One region of the Streptomyces sp. TN58 genome, then DNA from elsewhere that is predicted to be linked to it. Evidence: predicted binding sites of a transcription regulator. Region 1 holds the regulator's gene; the other holds the start of a gene.
The links. The regulator HrcA, encoded in region 1, represses chaperone genes, less so after heat shock. The targets are predictions, from matches to a motif close to TTNGCACTCNGNNNNNCNGAGTGCNAA.
Positions count from the first base shown of each region.

Region 1 (7,181 bases):
GGCGGCGGGGCCTCGTGGCCGTGGGAGACCATGGTGCGCTCCCCCTCGTACGCCATGGAGACGGTGACGGGGCTGTGCCAGCCGGGGATGATCCGTGACATGGAGAGGTCGATGCCCTCACCCTGCTCCAGGGCGTCCCAGCAGTACTCGCCGTAGTGGTCGTCCCCGAAGGCCGCGGCCAGCGAGGTGCGCAGGCCGAGCCGGGCCAGGGCGGTGGCCATGTTGGCGACGCCGCCGGGGCTGGAGCCCATCCCGCGCGCCCAGGACTCCGTACCGCGCACGGGTGCCGAGTCGAGGCCGGTGAAGATGATGTCGAGGAAGACGGTCCCGGTCAGGAAGACGTCGCAGCCCGGTTCCTCCGGGTCGCGCAGCGGACCGAGGGGGTCCAGGGCTGCGGTGCGGCGGTCGAGGTCCCCACTGGTCACGGTGGTCTCCCCTGTCGGTCTCGAAGGGCCGTTCTCGGTGAAAGCTGGCAGGTTTCCCGCGTGGCGCGGGATCAGACCCAGTGTGGCCCAGGTCACCTCGAACCTGCCCTCCGCGCCGTTCGCCGGGATCTGCGGTTCCCGGCCCGGGACGGCACGCGCCCGGGCCGTCCGCGTCAGCCGCGCTTCGGGAGCGGCACCCGCATCAGGTCCGCGGCCACGGTGAGTTCCCCCTCGAAGCCCGCCGCCCGCGCCTGGCGTTCGAACTCGGCGGGGTCGGTGTAGCGCTGGGAGAAGTGCGTCAGCACGAGGTGCCGTACGCCCGCGTCGCGCGCCACCCGCGCCGCCTGTCCGGCGGTGAGGTGCCCGTGGTCGGTGGCCAGGCGTTCGTCCTCGTCGAGGAAGGTCGATTCGATCACCAGCATGTCGCAGCCCTCGGCGAGTTCGTCCACGCCGGGGCAGAGCCGGGTGTCCATGACGAAGGCGAAGCGCTGGCCGGGCCGGGGTTCGCTCACGTCCTCCAGGGTGACCTCGCCGAGCCGGCCCTCCCGCTGGATCCGGCCGACGTCGGGGCCCTTGATCCCGTGCCGGGCGAGCTGTTCGGGCACCATCCGGCGCCCGTCGGGCTCGGTGATCCGGTAGCCGAAGGACTCCACCGGGTGCGAGAGCCGCCGGGTCTCCAGGACGTACGAGGCCCCGCGCGCCACCGGCCCGTCCTCGGAGACCGGTTCCTCGGCGAGCGGCACGGTCTCCCGGTAGGCCGTGGCGTACCGGAGGCGGTCGAAGAACTTCTGCCCCGACGCCGGGTAGTGCGCGGTGACGGGGTGCGGGACCTGGTCGAGGTTGATCCGCTGGATGACCCCGGCGAGGCCGAGGCTGTGGTCCCCGTGGAAGTGGGTGACGCAGATCCGGTTGATGTCGTGCGCGGCCACTCCCGCACGCAGCATCTGGCGCTGGGTGCCCTCGCCCGGGTCGAAGAGGATGCCCTCGCCGTCCCAGCGCAGGAGGTAGCCGTTGTGGTTGCGGTGGCGGGTGGGCACCTGGCTGGCGGTGCCCAGCACCACGAACTCTCTGACGGACACGTGCTACCCCGGGGGCCACTGGAGGCCGCGGCCGCCCAGGACGTGCGCGTGGGCGTGCCAGACGGTCTGTCCGGCGCCGGAGCCGGTGTTGAAGACGATCCGGTAGCCGTGGTCGTCGATCTTCTCGTCGGCGGCGACCTGGGCGGCCTCACGCAGTATGTCGGCGGCGACGCCCGGCTCGGCGGCCGCGAGGGAGGCCGCGTCGGGGTAGTGCACCTTGGGGATGACGAGCACGTGCGTGGGCGCCTGCGGGTTGATGTCCCGGAAGGCGACGGTGGTCTCGGTCTCGCGGACCACCGTCGCCGGGACGGCACCCTCGACGATCTTGCAGAACAGGCAGTCGGCCTGCGGTTCCCCGGCCATTGCTCACCCTCCCGTGATGTTGATCGGTCGGGGCATCGTATCCAGCCGGGCGACCGCGGCGGGCGAGTATTCCGGCCGGTCAGGCCGGAGGTCGGGCCTGGGCCCGGCGTCAGGCCCGGCGTCAGGCCCAGCGTCCGGTGCGGGCCAGCAGGACGGCCGCGGCCGCGGTGCCGGCGGTGGAGGTCCGCAGGACGGAACGGCCCAGACGGTAGGGGTGCGCCCCGGCCGCGGCGAAGACGTCCAGTTCCTCCGGGGAGACCCCGCCCTCCGGGCCGACGACCAGGACGACGCTGCCGGAGGCGGGCAGCGCGGCCGTGGCCAGGGCCTGCGAGGGGGTGTCGCGGTCCTCGTGCAGCACCATCGCCAGGTCGGCGCCGGCCAGCAGTGCCGCGACCTGCTTGGTGGACATGGCCTCGGCCACCTCCGGGAAGCGGACGCGGCGGGACTGCTTGCCCGCCTCCCGGGCCGTGGCCCGCCACTTGGCCAGGGACTTGGCGCCGCGGTCGCCGCGCCACTGCGTGATGCAGCGCGAGGCCTGCCAGGGCACGATCGCGTCCACGCCGGTCTCGGTCATGGTCTCGACGGCCAGCTCGCCCCGGTCCCCCTTGGGCAGGGCCTGGACCACCGTGATGCGGACCGCGGGCTCCTCCTCCTGCCCGGCGGCGGCGACCGCGACGACGAGCCGGTCCTTGCCCTCGGCCGCCTTCACGACCGCCTCCGCCCAGCCGCCCCGGCCGTCGGTCAGGACGACCTGCTCGCCCGGGTTCAGCCGTTTCACGGACACCGCGTGCCGGCCCTCCGGGCCGCCCAGGACGAACTCCGACCGTGCAGGAACCTCGTCGACCACGAACACCGGGGCCGTCATGACGCACTCCTCATCTGCATTTCCTTCAACGTGCTCTGTGCCTCGGCCAGTTCCGCCGCCAGCACCTCCACCAGCTGCGCCGCCGGCAGCGCCCGCGCGAGCCGGTGCCCCTGGCCCGCCCACAGGGCCATGCCCTGCGGGTCGCCGGCCGCGGCGGCCGCCTTGCGCAGCCCCTTGGTCAGGTGGTGGACCTGGGGGTAGGCGGCCGGGGCGTAGGGGCCGTGCTCCCGCACGAAGCGGTTGACCAGCCCGCGCGCCGGACGCCCGGAGAAGGCCCGGGTCAGCTCCGTCCGGACGAAGAGCGGATCGGTCAGCGCCTTCTTGTGCAGGGGGTCCGCGCCCGATTCCGGGCAGGCCAGGAAGGCCGTCCCCAGCTGCGCCGCCGTGGCGCCGGCCGCCAGCAGGGCGGCGATCTGCGCGCCGCGCATGACGCCGCCGGCCGCGATGATCGGCAGGGACACGGCCTCCCGCACCTGCGCCACCAGGGCGAGCAGTCCCACGGCCGCCGTGCCGTCGATCTGCGGGTCGTCGCGGTGGGTGCCCTGGTGGCCGCCGGCCTCGACGCCCTGGACGCAGACGGCGTCGGCTCCGGCCCGCTGGGCGCTGCGGGCCTCCTCCACGCAGGTCACGGTGACGACGGTGTACGTGCCGGCCTCGCGCAGGGCCGCGAGGGCCGCGGGGTCGGGGCAGCCGAAGGTGAACGACACGACCGGTACCGGGTCCTCCAGGAGGATGGCGAGCTTGGCGTCGTAGCCGTCGTCGCTGGTGCCGAGGATGTCCTCCTCGGCGAGCGAGATCGCGTACCAGCTGGCTTCGCCGGCGAGCTGCCCGCGGTACGCCTCCACCGCGGCCGGGTCGACGTGGCCGGTCGGCGGCATGAAGAGGTTGACGCCGAAGCGGCGCCGCGTGAGCGCGCGGACCTGCTTGATCTCCTGGTACATCCCGTCGGCTGTTTTGTAGCCCCCGGCCAGGAAGCCCAGCCCGCCGGCCTCGCACACGGCGGCGGCGAGCGGCGGGCAGGAGGCGCCGCCCGCCATGGGTGCCTGCACGATCGGGTGGGGGGAGAGACCGTTCGCCGCGGTGGACATGGACTGCATCGTGCCACGTCCGGCCCGGGGGGGCCGAATCACCGCATTCGCCTGGCATAGTCCGCTCCCGGCGCGGCGGACGGACGGCCTCCGCGGGAACGCGAGGAGCCCGGCCGGGGTGTCCCCGGGCCGGGCTCGAAGCGGTGTGCGCCGTGCGGTCAGCGACCGTTGAACGCGTCCTTCAGGCGGCTGAACAGGCCCTGCTGGCCGGGGGCGAACTGGCCCATGGGCCGTTCCTCGCCGCGCAGCTTGGCCAGCTGGCGCAGCAGCTCCTCCTGCTGGGCGTCCAGCTTGGTCGGGGTGGTGACCTCGACGTGGACGATCAGGTCCCCGCGCCCGCCGCCGCGCAGGTGCGTGACGCCGCGCCCGTGCAACGGGATCGCCTGGCCGGAGCCGGTGCCGGGCCGGATGTCGATCTCCTCCAGGCCGTCGAGCGTCTCCAGCGGGCACTTGGTGCCCAGTGCGGCGGCCGTCATGGGGATGGTGACCGTGCAGTGCAGGTCGTCCCCGCGCCGCTGGAAGGTCGGGTGCGCCAGCTCGTGGATCTCCACGTACAGGTCGCCGGCGGGGCCGCCGCCGGGGCCGACCTCGCCCTCGCCCGCGAGCTGGATCCGGGTGCCGTTCTCGACACCGGCCGGGATCTTGACCGTGAGGCTGCGGCGGGAGCGGACCCGGCCGTCGCCCGCGCACTCGTGGCACGGGGTCGGGACGACGGTACCGAAGCCCTGGCACTGGGGGCAGGGGCGCGAGGTCATGACCTGGCCCAGGAAGGACCGGGTGACCTGCGAGACCTCACCGCGGCCGCGGCACATGTCACATGTCTGCGCCGAGGTGCCGGGGGCGGCGCCCTCACCGGAGCAGGTGGTGCACACGACGGCCGTGTCGACCTGGATGTCCTTGGTCGTCCCGAAGGCCGCCTCGTCCAGCTCCAGGTCGAGGCGGATCATGGCGTCCTGGCCTCGGCGGGTCCGCGAGCGCGGGCCGCGCTGCGAGGCCTGGCCGAAGAAGGCGTCCATGATGTCGGAGAAGTTGCCGAAGCCGCCCGCTCCGAAGCCTCCGGCCCCACCGCCGCCGCCCGAGGAGGACAGCGGGTCGCCGCCGAGGTCGTAGACCTGCTTCTTCTGCGGGTCCGAGAGCACCTCGTAGGCCGCGTTGATCTCCTTGAAGCGCTCCTGCGTCTTCGGGTCCGGATTGACGTCCGGGTGGAGTTCACGCGCGAGGCGCCGGAAGGCCTTCTTGATCTCGTCCTGAGATGCGTCGCGGCGTACGCCGAGAACGGCGTAGTAGTCCGTGGCCACTTACGACTCCGCCAGGATCTGTCCGACGTAACGTGCCACTGCGCGTACCGCTCCCATCGTTCCGGGGTAGTCCATGCGGGTCGGTCCGACCACGCCGAGTTTGGCGACCGTTTCGCCGCCCGAACCGTAACCGACCGAGACGACCGACGTGGAGTTGAGCCCCTCGTAGGCGTTCTCGTGCCCGATCCTTACGGCCATCCCCGACTCGTTGGCCTCGCCGAGCAGCTTGAGGAGCACGACCTGCTCCTCCAGCGCCTCCAGCACCGGCCTGATCGTCAGGGGGAAATCGTGTCCGAAGCGGGTGAGATTGGCGGTACCGCCGATCATCAGCCGCTCCTCCGCCTCCTCGACCAGCGTTTCGAGAAGGGTCGACAGCACGGTGGAGACCGTGCCGCGGTCGTCGGCCTCGAAGGACTCCGGGAGGTCCTGGACGAGCGGCGGCACGTCGGTGAAGCGCCGGCCGACGACCCTGCTGTTGAGGCGGGCCCGCAGGTCGGCGAGAGAGGCCTCGCCGAAGGGGCTCGGGCAGTCGACGAGCCGCTGCTCGACGCGTCCGGTGTCCGTGATCAGTACGAGCATCAGGCGCGCGGGGGCGAGCGAGAGCAGCTCCACGTGCCGGACGGTCGACCGGGTCAGGCTCGGGTACTGCACGACCGCGACCTGCCGGGTGAGCTGCGCGAGCAGCCGCACCGTGCGGCCGACGACGTCGTCGAGGTCGACGGCTCCGTCGAGGAAGTTCTGGATGGCCCGGCGCTCGGGTGTCGACAGCGGCTTGACGCCCGCCAGCTTGTCGACGAAGAGGCGGTAGCCCTTGTCGGTGGGGATCCGGCCGGCGCTGGTGTGGGGCTGGGCGATGTAGCCCTCCTCCTCCAGGACCGCCATGTCGTTGCGCACGGTGGCGGGCGAGACGCCGAGCCGGTGCCGCTCGGTGAGCGCCTTGGAGCCGACCGGCTCCTCCGTCCCGACGTAGTCCTGGACGATGGCGCGCAGCACTTCGAGTCTGCGTTCGCTGAGCATCGCGCACACCTCCAGCGTGATCTGTTGCCGTGTTGCCGTGTTCTGCCGTGTCCGGCGTTCGTTGGCACTCTGTCCGTTCGAGTGCCAGGAAGCCCCCGCTCAGTGTACGGCCGGGTAGTAAGACCCTGGCAAGGGAGGCCCGCCAGGGTAGCGTCGCGGCATGGACGTGCGATGGGAAGAGGCGGGCTGGGAACGGCTCACCGGGCGGGCCGGCCGGCGGCGTCTGCCGGTGTGGGACTGCACGGTGGGGCTGGTGGTGGGGGACGAGTCGGTCCTCCTGGTCGACCCCGGGTCGTGCGTGCGCGAGGGTGCGGAGGTGCGGGCCGAGGCCGAGCGGCTGACGGGTCGGAGCGTGACCCATATCGCATTCACGCACGGTCATTTCGATCACGTGCTGGGCGCGGCCGCCTTCCCCGGGGCCGAGGTGTACGGGGCGGTCGGGCTGGCCGAGCTCCTCGTCGCGGACCGCGACGAGCTGCGCGGGGACGCGGTGCGGCACGGGCTCGCGGCGGACGAGGCGGCCGAGGCGGTGGACCTGATGGTGGTGCCGGGCCACGCGGTGTCGGGCGAGTGGACGCTGGACCTCGGCGGGCTGCAGGTGCTGCTGGCCAACGTGGGGCCCGGCCACACCGGGCACGACCTGGCCGTCTTCGTCCCGGGCGAACGCGAGACGGTGTTCTGCGGGGACCTGGTCGAGGAGTCGGGCGAGCCGCAGGCGGGCCCGGACGCGATGCCGCGGCAGTGGCCCGCCGCCCTGGACCGGCTGCTGTCGCTGGGCGGCGAGGACGCGCTGTACGTGCCCGGTCACGGAGCGGTGGTCACCGCGGAGTTCGTGCGTGCGCAACGCGCCACGCTGGAGGCCCGTTCCGGCGTGTCGTAGGCGGGACGCGCGCGGCTTGCCTAGTGTCGGCCGGATGCGCGAGTACTCCCCCGACCTGACCCCGCAGTGGAAGCGACCCAAGGCCGTGCCGGAGGTCGCCGTGGAACCGGACCTGGTGGTCGAGGTGGCGGGTACGGACTTCTGCGGCGCGGTGGTGGCCTGCGAG
Region 1 covers NZ_CP018870.1:2,425,429-2,432,609, forward strand. The annotation lists gene BSL84_RS11095 (carbohydrate kinase family protein) at 1-425, opposite strand, end outside; gene BSL84_RS11100 (ribonuclease Z) at 599-1,504, opposite strand; gene BSL84_RS11105 (histidine triad nucleotide-binding protein) at 1,508-1,867, opposite strand; gene BSL84_RS11110 (16S rRNA (uracil(1498)-N(3))-methyltransferase) at 1,989-2,732, opposite strand; gene BSL84_RS11115 (nitronate monooxygenase) at 2,729-3,820, opposite strand; gene dnaJ (molecular chaperone DnaJ) at 3,979-5,118, opposite strand; gene hrcA (heat-inducible transcriptional repressor HrcA) at 5,119-6,135, opposite strand; gene BSL84_RS11130 (MBL fold metallo-hydrolase) at 6,296-7,015, shown strand; gene BSL84_RS11135 (DUF3097 domain-containing protein) at 7,050-7,181, shown strand, end outside.

Region 2 (7,181 bases), 2.0 Mb from region 1:
GCGTTGAAGGTGCCGCGGATCTTGTTGACGACGAGGGTGGAGAGCGCCTCGCCCTCGACGTCCTCGGCGATGATCAGCAGCGGCTTGGAGCCACCCGCCTGGATGACCTTCTCCAGCAGCGGCAGGAGGTCCTGGATGGAGGAGATCTTGCCCTGGTTGATCAGGATGTACGGGTCGTCGAGGACGGCCTCCATACGCTCCTGGTCGGAGACCATGTACGGCGAGAGGTAGCCCTTGTCGAAGGCCATGCCCTCGGTGAACTCCAGCTCCAGGCCGAAGGTGTTGGACTCCTCGACGGTGATGACACCGTCCTTGCCGACCTTGTCCATCGCCTCGGCGATGAGCTCGCCGACCTGGGCGTCCTGCGCGGAGAGCGCGGCGACGGCGGCGATGTCGGACTTGTCCTCGATCGGGCGGGCGGTCGCGAGGAGGTCCTCGGACACGGCCTTGACCGCGGCGTCGATGCCCTTCTTCAGGGCGGCCGGGGAAGCGCCGGCGGCGACGTTGCGCAGACCCTCGCGGACCAGCGCCTGGGCCAGCACGGTGGCGGTGGTGGTGCCGTCGCCCGCGATGTCGTTGGTCTTGGTCGCCACCTCCTTCACGAGCTGCGCGCCCAGGTTCTCGTACGGGTCGTCCAGCTCGACCTCGCGGGCGATGGTGACACCGTCGTTGGTGATGGTGGGGGCGCCGAACTTCTTGTCGATGACGACGTTGCGGCCCTTGGGGCCGATCGTCACCTTGACCGTGTCGGCAAGCTTGTTGACGCCGCGCTCGAGGGCGCGACGGGCGTCCTCGTCGAACTTCAGGATCTTCGCCATGGGAGCGGTTCAGCCCTCTCGAAAACTCGGTTTAACGGGCTGCGCCCCTCGCCGCCCGGCAATCAGCGGGGTGACCAGGGGCGCAGCTCAAAGCAGTGCTGTGAAGCGAAATTACTTCTCGACGATCGCGAGCACGTCGCGAGCCGAGAGGACGAGGTACTCCTCGCCGCTGTACTTCACTTCGGTGCCGCCGTACTTGCTGTACAGCACGATGTCGCCGACGGTGACGTCCAGCGGGAGACGCTGGCCGTCCTCGAAGCGACCCGGGCCGACCGCGAGGACGACGCCCTCCTGGGGCTTCTCCTTCGCGGTGTCCGGGATGACCAGGCCGGAGGCCGTGGTCTGCTCGGCGTCGAGCGGCTGGACCACGATGCGGTCCTCAAGCGGCTTGATGGCAACCTTGGAGCTGGCGGTCGTCACGATCCGACCTCCCCCTTCGGAGATCCGGGGTTAACTGTCTGAGGTGGCGACCAGGTCGATCCGTCGTCGCGGGTGCCGGACCTGCCTGTCGCTGTGTTGGCACTCACCGGGGGCGAGTGCCAGGTGCGAGACTATTCCGGCGATTAGCACTCGGTCAAGCGGAGTGCCAATTCCCGTCGGCCGGGCGTTGCGCGGGCACCCCCCGCGGGGTGCCCGGCGGGGGCTTCGGCGGGGCGTCCGGCGGACGGACGGCGGGCCTACGGGCTTCGGGGAGGAACCCCGGGGACGGCATCGACGTCGTAGAAGATATGAAGATAAAGCGCCTCATTGGAGAGCGAATCGGACCCATGGCTTCCGCCGGCCCCTGCGCACCGGGCGCCGCCGGCGATCCAGGATCCCGCCCGCCCTCCGCCGCAGGCCCCCTGCCCGCCCCCGAGGGTGTCGGCGGCGTCCCGTGCGTGGACTGAGGCCGCTGACGACGGCGGGTGCCCGCCGTCGCACCGAGGCGCTGCTCCTCGTTCTCGTCATCGCCATCGCCGTCTTCGGGCACGCGGCCGCGGGCCTCGCGATGAACGGCGAGCTCCCGCCCAACCTCGCCGGCTTCACCATCAGCATGACGCTGCTGTCGCTGGTGGGGCATCTGGGCGTACGCCGCTTCGCCGCCTACGCGGACCCGCTGGTCTTCCCGCTCGCCATGCTGCTGACCGGCCTGGGGCTCGTACTGATCCACCGGCTCGACCAGGGCTACATCGAGCGGTGGAACTCCGACGCGAACGCCCCGGGCCAGCTGCTGTGGACCGTGGTCGGCGTGGCCGCGTGCATCGCGGTGCTGGCACTGCTGCGCGACCACCGGCTGCTCCAGCGGTTCATCTACATCACGATGGCGGTCGCGCTGGTGCTGCTGATCGCACCGGCGTTCTTCGGCGCGGACACGTACGGCGCCAAGCGGTGGATCATCCTCTTCGGCTTCTCGGTCCAGCCCGGGGAGTTCGTGAAGATCATGATCGCGATCTTCTTCGCCGGCTACCTGGTCATCCACCGCGACTCCCTCGCCCTGACGGGCCGCCGGTTCCTCGGGGTGCGCCTGCCCCCGATGCGCCAGCTCGGACCCATCGTCACGGTGTGGATCCTGTCGATGCTGGTGCTGGTCTTCGAGCGGGACCTGGGCACGTCGCTGATCTTCTTCGGCGTCTTCGTCGTGATGCTGTACGTCGCCACCGAGCGCACCAGCTGGATCGTCTGCGGTGTGCTCATGGCTGCGGCGGGCGCCTTCGTCGTGGGCTCGACCGAGCCGCATGTGAAGGCGCGCGTGGCGGCCTGGCTGAATCCGCTCTCCGTCTACTGGGAGACCCCTCCCCCAGGTGTCACCTCGGACCAGTCGGCGCAGGCGCTGTTCAGCTTCGGCACGGGCGGCGTCTCGGGGACCGGCCTCGGCATGGGCCACCCCGAGCTGATCAAGTTCGCCGGGCGCAGCGACTTCATCCTCACGACGGTGGGCGAGGAGCTGGGCCTGGCCGGGGTCATGGCCGTACTGATCCTCTACGGGCTCCTCGTGCAGCGCGGGCTGCGGATGGCACTCGGCGCCCGCGACCCCTTCGGCAAGCTGCTGGCGGTGGGGCTCGCCTCGGCGCTGGCGCTCCAGGTCTTCGTGGTCGCCGGAGGCGTCACGGGCCTGATCCCCCTCACGGGCAAGGCCCTGCCCTTCCTGGCCAAGGGCGGCTCGTCCCTCCTGGCCAACTGGATCATGATCGCCCTCCTCCTCCGCATCAGCGACAGCGCGGAACGCCAACGCGAGGCGGACGCCCGAGGCCCGGCGGAAACAACGATCACCCCGGTGGCGGGGTAGGAGGCGGGGGCGGGGCGGCAGCCGCCGGGCGGGGGTGGGGCGGGAGCCGCCGAGGCGGGGCGCAAGGCGCAGCGGCGGTGGGGGGGGCGGGAGCCGCCGGGGCGGGGCGCAAGGCGCAGCGGCGGTAGGGGGCGGGAGCCGCCGAGGCGGGGGCGGGAAGGCGCGGCGGCGATACGCGGAGCGGGAGCCGCCGGGGCGGGGGTGGGGCGGGAGCCGCCGGGGCGGGGCGCAAGGCGCAGCGGCGGGGGGGGGCGGGAGCCGCCGGGGCGGGGGCGGGAAGGCGCGGCGGCGATACGCGGAGCGGGAGCCGCCGGGGCGGGGGCGGGACGGCGCAGCGGCGATACGCGGAGAGGGATCCAGCCAAGGCGAACTTCAGAAGGGCGCGGAGGCTTCAGAAGAATGGGATCCACTCGGGCAGGGTCGGAAATGCCCTGGGGGTTTCCCGTCAGTCCCATCGTCTCTCCGCGTCGGGCCGGCCCGTCAAGGGCGCTCCCGTTGGTCGCGTCACTTCGTGAGGGCCTTCGGCCCCCCTTGACCGACCGTCCCGCCACGGAAATCCGAAAGACTGCCGGGAAGCCCCCAGAGGAACGGGCCGGCCATCCAGACATCCCTCGGGGAGGTCGGGGCCGCGTGCCCGGATCCAGGAGCGCGTCAAATCGCTACGCGCTCCTGCCCGACGGCGCCTGCGAGCCCTATGGGCTGGACATAGGCCGCCACCAATCGCTACGCGCTCCTGCCTGACGGCGTCTCCGAGCCCCATGGGCTGGACATAGGCCGCCACCAATCGCTACGCGCTCCTGCCTGACGGCGTCAGCAAGCCTCTTGGGCTGGGAATAGGCCGCCAGCGATCGCTACGCGCTTATCCATCACGCGTCCGCGAGTCTCATGGGTTGGGCAGAGGCCGCCAGTGGTGGCCGCGCGCTTCTCGATCACGCGTCTGCGGTTCGTCTGGGGCTGGGCACAAGCCGCAGAAAGCTTTCCGCGCCCCTCTTGGACGGCGTCCGGCCCCTGGGTGGGGTGGAAAAGCGCCGGATGACGGCTGGAGCGATGCCAATCCATGTCTGGGAGAGTGCGCACGGCCGAGAGGCTGCCATTCGCCCTAATTGCCCCCGTCTGTGCCGACGGGTGGGATCTCGTCGTGGTCTTGATGGGGGTTGAGTTCGGCTGAGCCGAGGAATGGCTTTCCCGGCCCTCGATTTCGCCCCTCCCAGCCCCGAACGAGGGGCGGACGCGGTCGTCGAGGAGCGCGTAGCGATTGGTGGCGGCTTATGCCCGACCCCAGAGGCTCGCGGACGCGTGATGGAGAAGCGCGTAGCGATCTGGGGCGGCCTATGTCCAGCCACAGGGGTCCGCTGACGCCGTCCTTCAGGAGCGCGTAGCGATTTGGGGCGTACCCGGCTCCCGCTGCGCGGCGCCGACCTGCCCGAGGGATGTCTGGATGGCCGGCCCGTTCCTCTGGGGGCTTCCCGGCAGTCTTTCGGATTTCCGTGGCGGGACGGTCGGTCAAGGGGGGCCGAAGGCCCTCGCATAGCGACGCGACCAACGGGAGCGCCCTTGACGGGCCGGCCCGACGCGGAGAGACGATGGGACTGACGGGAAACCCCCAGAACCCCACCGACACCGCCCCAGCGGATCCTGCTCCTCGCACCGCCGTCGTGACTCTCGAAGCCTCGCCCCGGCGGGATCCCGTCCCTCGAAGCCACCTCCGCACCCCTCGAAGCCCGCCCCGGCGGCTGCCGACCCGCACCGCCGCCGCGCCTTCCGCCACCGCCCCCGCGGCCCCCGCCCCCGAAGCGCCCGCGGTCCTACAGGTAGTCCTCCAGGCGGCCTATGCGATAGCCCTGTTCCTGGATGCGCTGGAGCATGCGGGTCGTCATCTGGGTTTCCGTCGCGCCCTTGAGTTCGGACGGGCCGCGGAAGTGGGCCAGGATGATGTCGCCGGGCTGGAGGGTGGAGCCCTGGGCGTACTGGAAGTTGTTTATCTGCATCGACACCCGCCAAAGGAGCACCGACGAGACGCCGCACTCCGAGGCAGCCCGGAGGGTGTCGTCGTTGTAGTTGCCGAAGGGCGGGCGGAAGAACGGCGGGCGCTGGCCGAAGCGCTTCTCCAGCTTGTCCTGCTGGCCGCATATCTCCTTCTTCTGCGCCTCGAAGGAGAGGGTCCGCAGGTTCGGGTGGGTCAGCGTGTGGTTGTTCACCGTGCTCGCCGAGCCGTTGTCGCGAAGCTTCTCGAAGTGCCCGTAGTCCGACGAGGCCACGCTGTCCGTGAGGAACATGCTGATCGGCAGCTTGAGGTCGGCCGCCATCTTCAGGAACTCGGGGTCCTTCTCGGCGCCGTCGTCGAAGGTCAGGAAGACCGTCTTCTCCCCGGCCGGCAGGGGTATTCGGTCTATCACCGGGACCTTGCCGGGGGCCGCCTTCGGGATCTGCGGCTTCTGGGCGGGCTTCGGTGCGTACTGGAGCGGGGCCGTCAGGCCCCACTTCTTGTACGCCTCGTCGGACGCGCCCCCCTGCCCGCCCCCCTGCCCGCCCCCGGGAGCAGCCGCGGGACCCGTCGTCGACGCGGACGGCGTCGGCGACGACGGGTTCGGCGTGGCCTTGTTGCCCAGCCGTTCGGTGGGGTCCACGTTCTTGCCGCACCCCGTCAGCGAGAGCGCGAGCGCGCCGGCCGCCAGCGTTCCGGCTACCAACCGGCGCACGTACCTCACAAGTAGTCCTCCAGGCGGGCCACGGCATAGCCCTTGTCCGTGACGGTCTTCATGACATGACGGATCATGTCAGGCATCGTGCCCTTCCAGTCCTCCTTACCCCGGAAGTGCGTGAGGATGATGTCACCGGGGTGCAGGTCGCGGTCCCACTCGCGGTAGTCCATGCGGTTCGTGAACGCCTCGGCGTTCCACAGCGGGACGGCCTTGATGCCGCAGGACTTCGCCGCCTTGAGGGTGTCGTCGTTGTAGTTGCCGTACGGCGGCCGGAAGAGCGTCGGCCGCTTGCCGAACGTCTTCTGGATGGTGTCCTGCTGGCCGCAGATCTCCTCGCGCTGCTGCTCGTACGACAGCCCGGGCATGTAGCGGTGGTTGAGCGTGTGGTTGTTCAGCGTGACGCCCGCGGCCTGCATCTGCTTGAAGTACGGGTAGTTGTCCTTAACGAGGTAGTCGCTGAGGAAGGCCGTGTACGGGATCTTCAGCTCCTGCATCATCTTCAGGAACTCGGGGTCCTTCTCCGAGCCGTCGTCGATGGTCAGGAAGACGACCTTGTCCTCGGTGGGCACGGTGGTGAAGACCGGCGGCAGTTCGTCCTCTTCGTGGTTCCACACCTCGAAGCCGTCACGCGTCTCGATCTCCGGCTTCTCCTTCGGCGCCGGCGGGGCCGCGAGCGGCACCTGGCGCAGCCCCCACTTCTTCGCCGCGGCGACGCGTGCCTGCTGCAGCGCCTTGGCCTTCTCGGCGGCGCTGAGCGCACCGGCGGCGCCCGCCTCCGAGCCCTTGGCCGCCTTGGCCTTCTCGGCCTTGTCCGGCCCGCCCGACTGCCCGGAGCCGCAGGCCGTGCCGAGGGCTGCCACCAGCAGGGCGGCCACGGCCACCCCGAACCGGCCGCGCGGACCCGCCGCGTACCGGTGACCCAGTTGCGTCTTATCTTCCCTTTGTCCGACTAGCTGCATAGCTGCGCATCCTGGCACCCGACACGCGGGGTCCCGGGCCGACACCGCGCACCGGGGTGCGATGTTCCTCCGACCGGCCCACATCCCCGTCGCCGACAATGGACCCGTGACCCCCGAAGACTTCGCCGCGCTCCTCACCCCCGAGGGCCGCGCCCTCCTCGACTCGCTCCGCGACCACGACCCCGCCCAGGAGCTGGCCGTCGCCACCCGGCTGCGCCGCGAGCACCCCGCCGCGCTGGTCTCCGCGGCCCTCGGGCAGGCCCGGCTGCGGCAGCGCGCGGTGGCCAAGTTCGGGGCCGAGGACGCCTTCCGGATGTACTTCACCCCCGGCGGCGGCGAGATGGCCACCCGCGCGTCGGTGGCCTCGTACCGGGCGGAGCGACTCGCGGCCCTCGGTGTGCGCAGCCTCGTGGACCTGTGCTGCGGCATCGGCGGG
Region 2 covers NZ_CP018870.1:4,420,851-4,428,031, reverse strand. The annotation lists gene groL (chaperonin GroEL) at 1-818, opposite strand, end outside; gene groES (co-chaperone GroES) at 930-1,238, opposite strand; gene BSL84_RS20225 (FtsW/RodA/SpoVE family cell cycle protein) at 1,693-3,084, shown strand; gene BSL84_RS20220 (polysaccharide deacetylase family protein) at 4,890-5,774, opposite strand; gene BSL84_RS20215 (polysaccharide deacetylase family protein) at 5,789-6,667, opposite strand; gene BSL84_RS20210 (THUMP-like domain-containing protein) at 6,807-7,181, shown strand, end outside.
Region 2: the regulator HrcA is predicted to act here: its motif matches at 1,382-1,408, upstream of groES (co-chaperone GroES).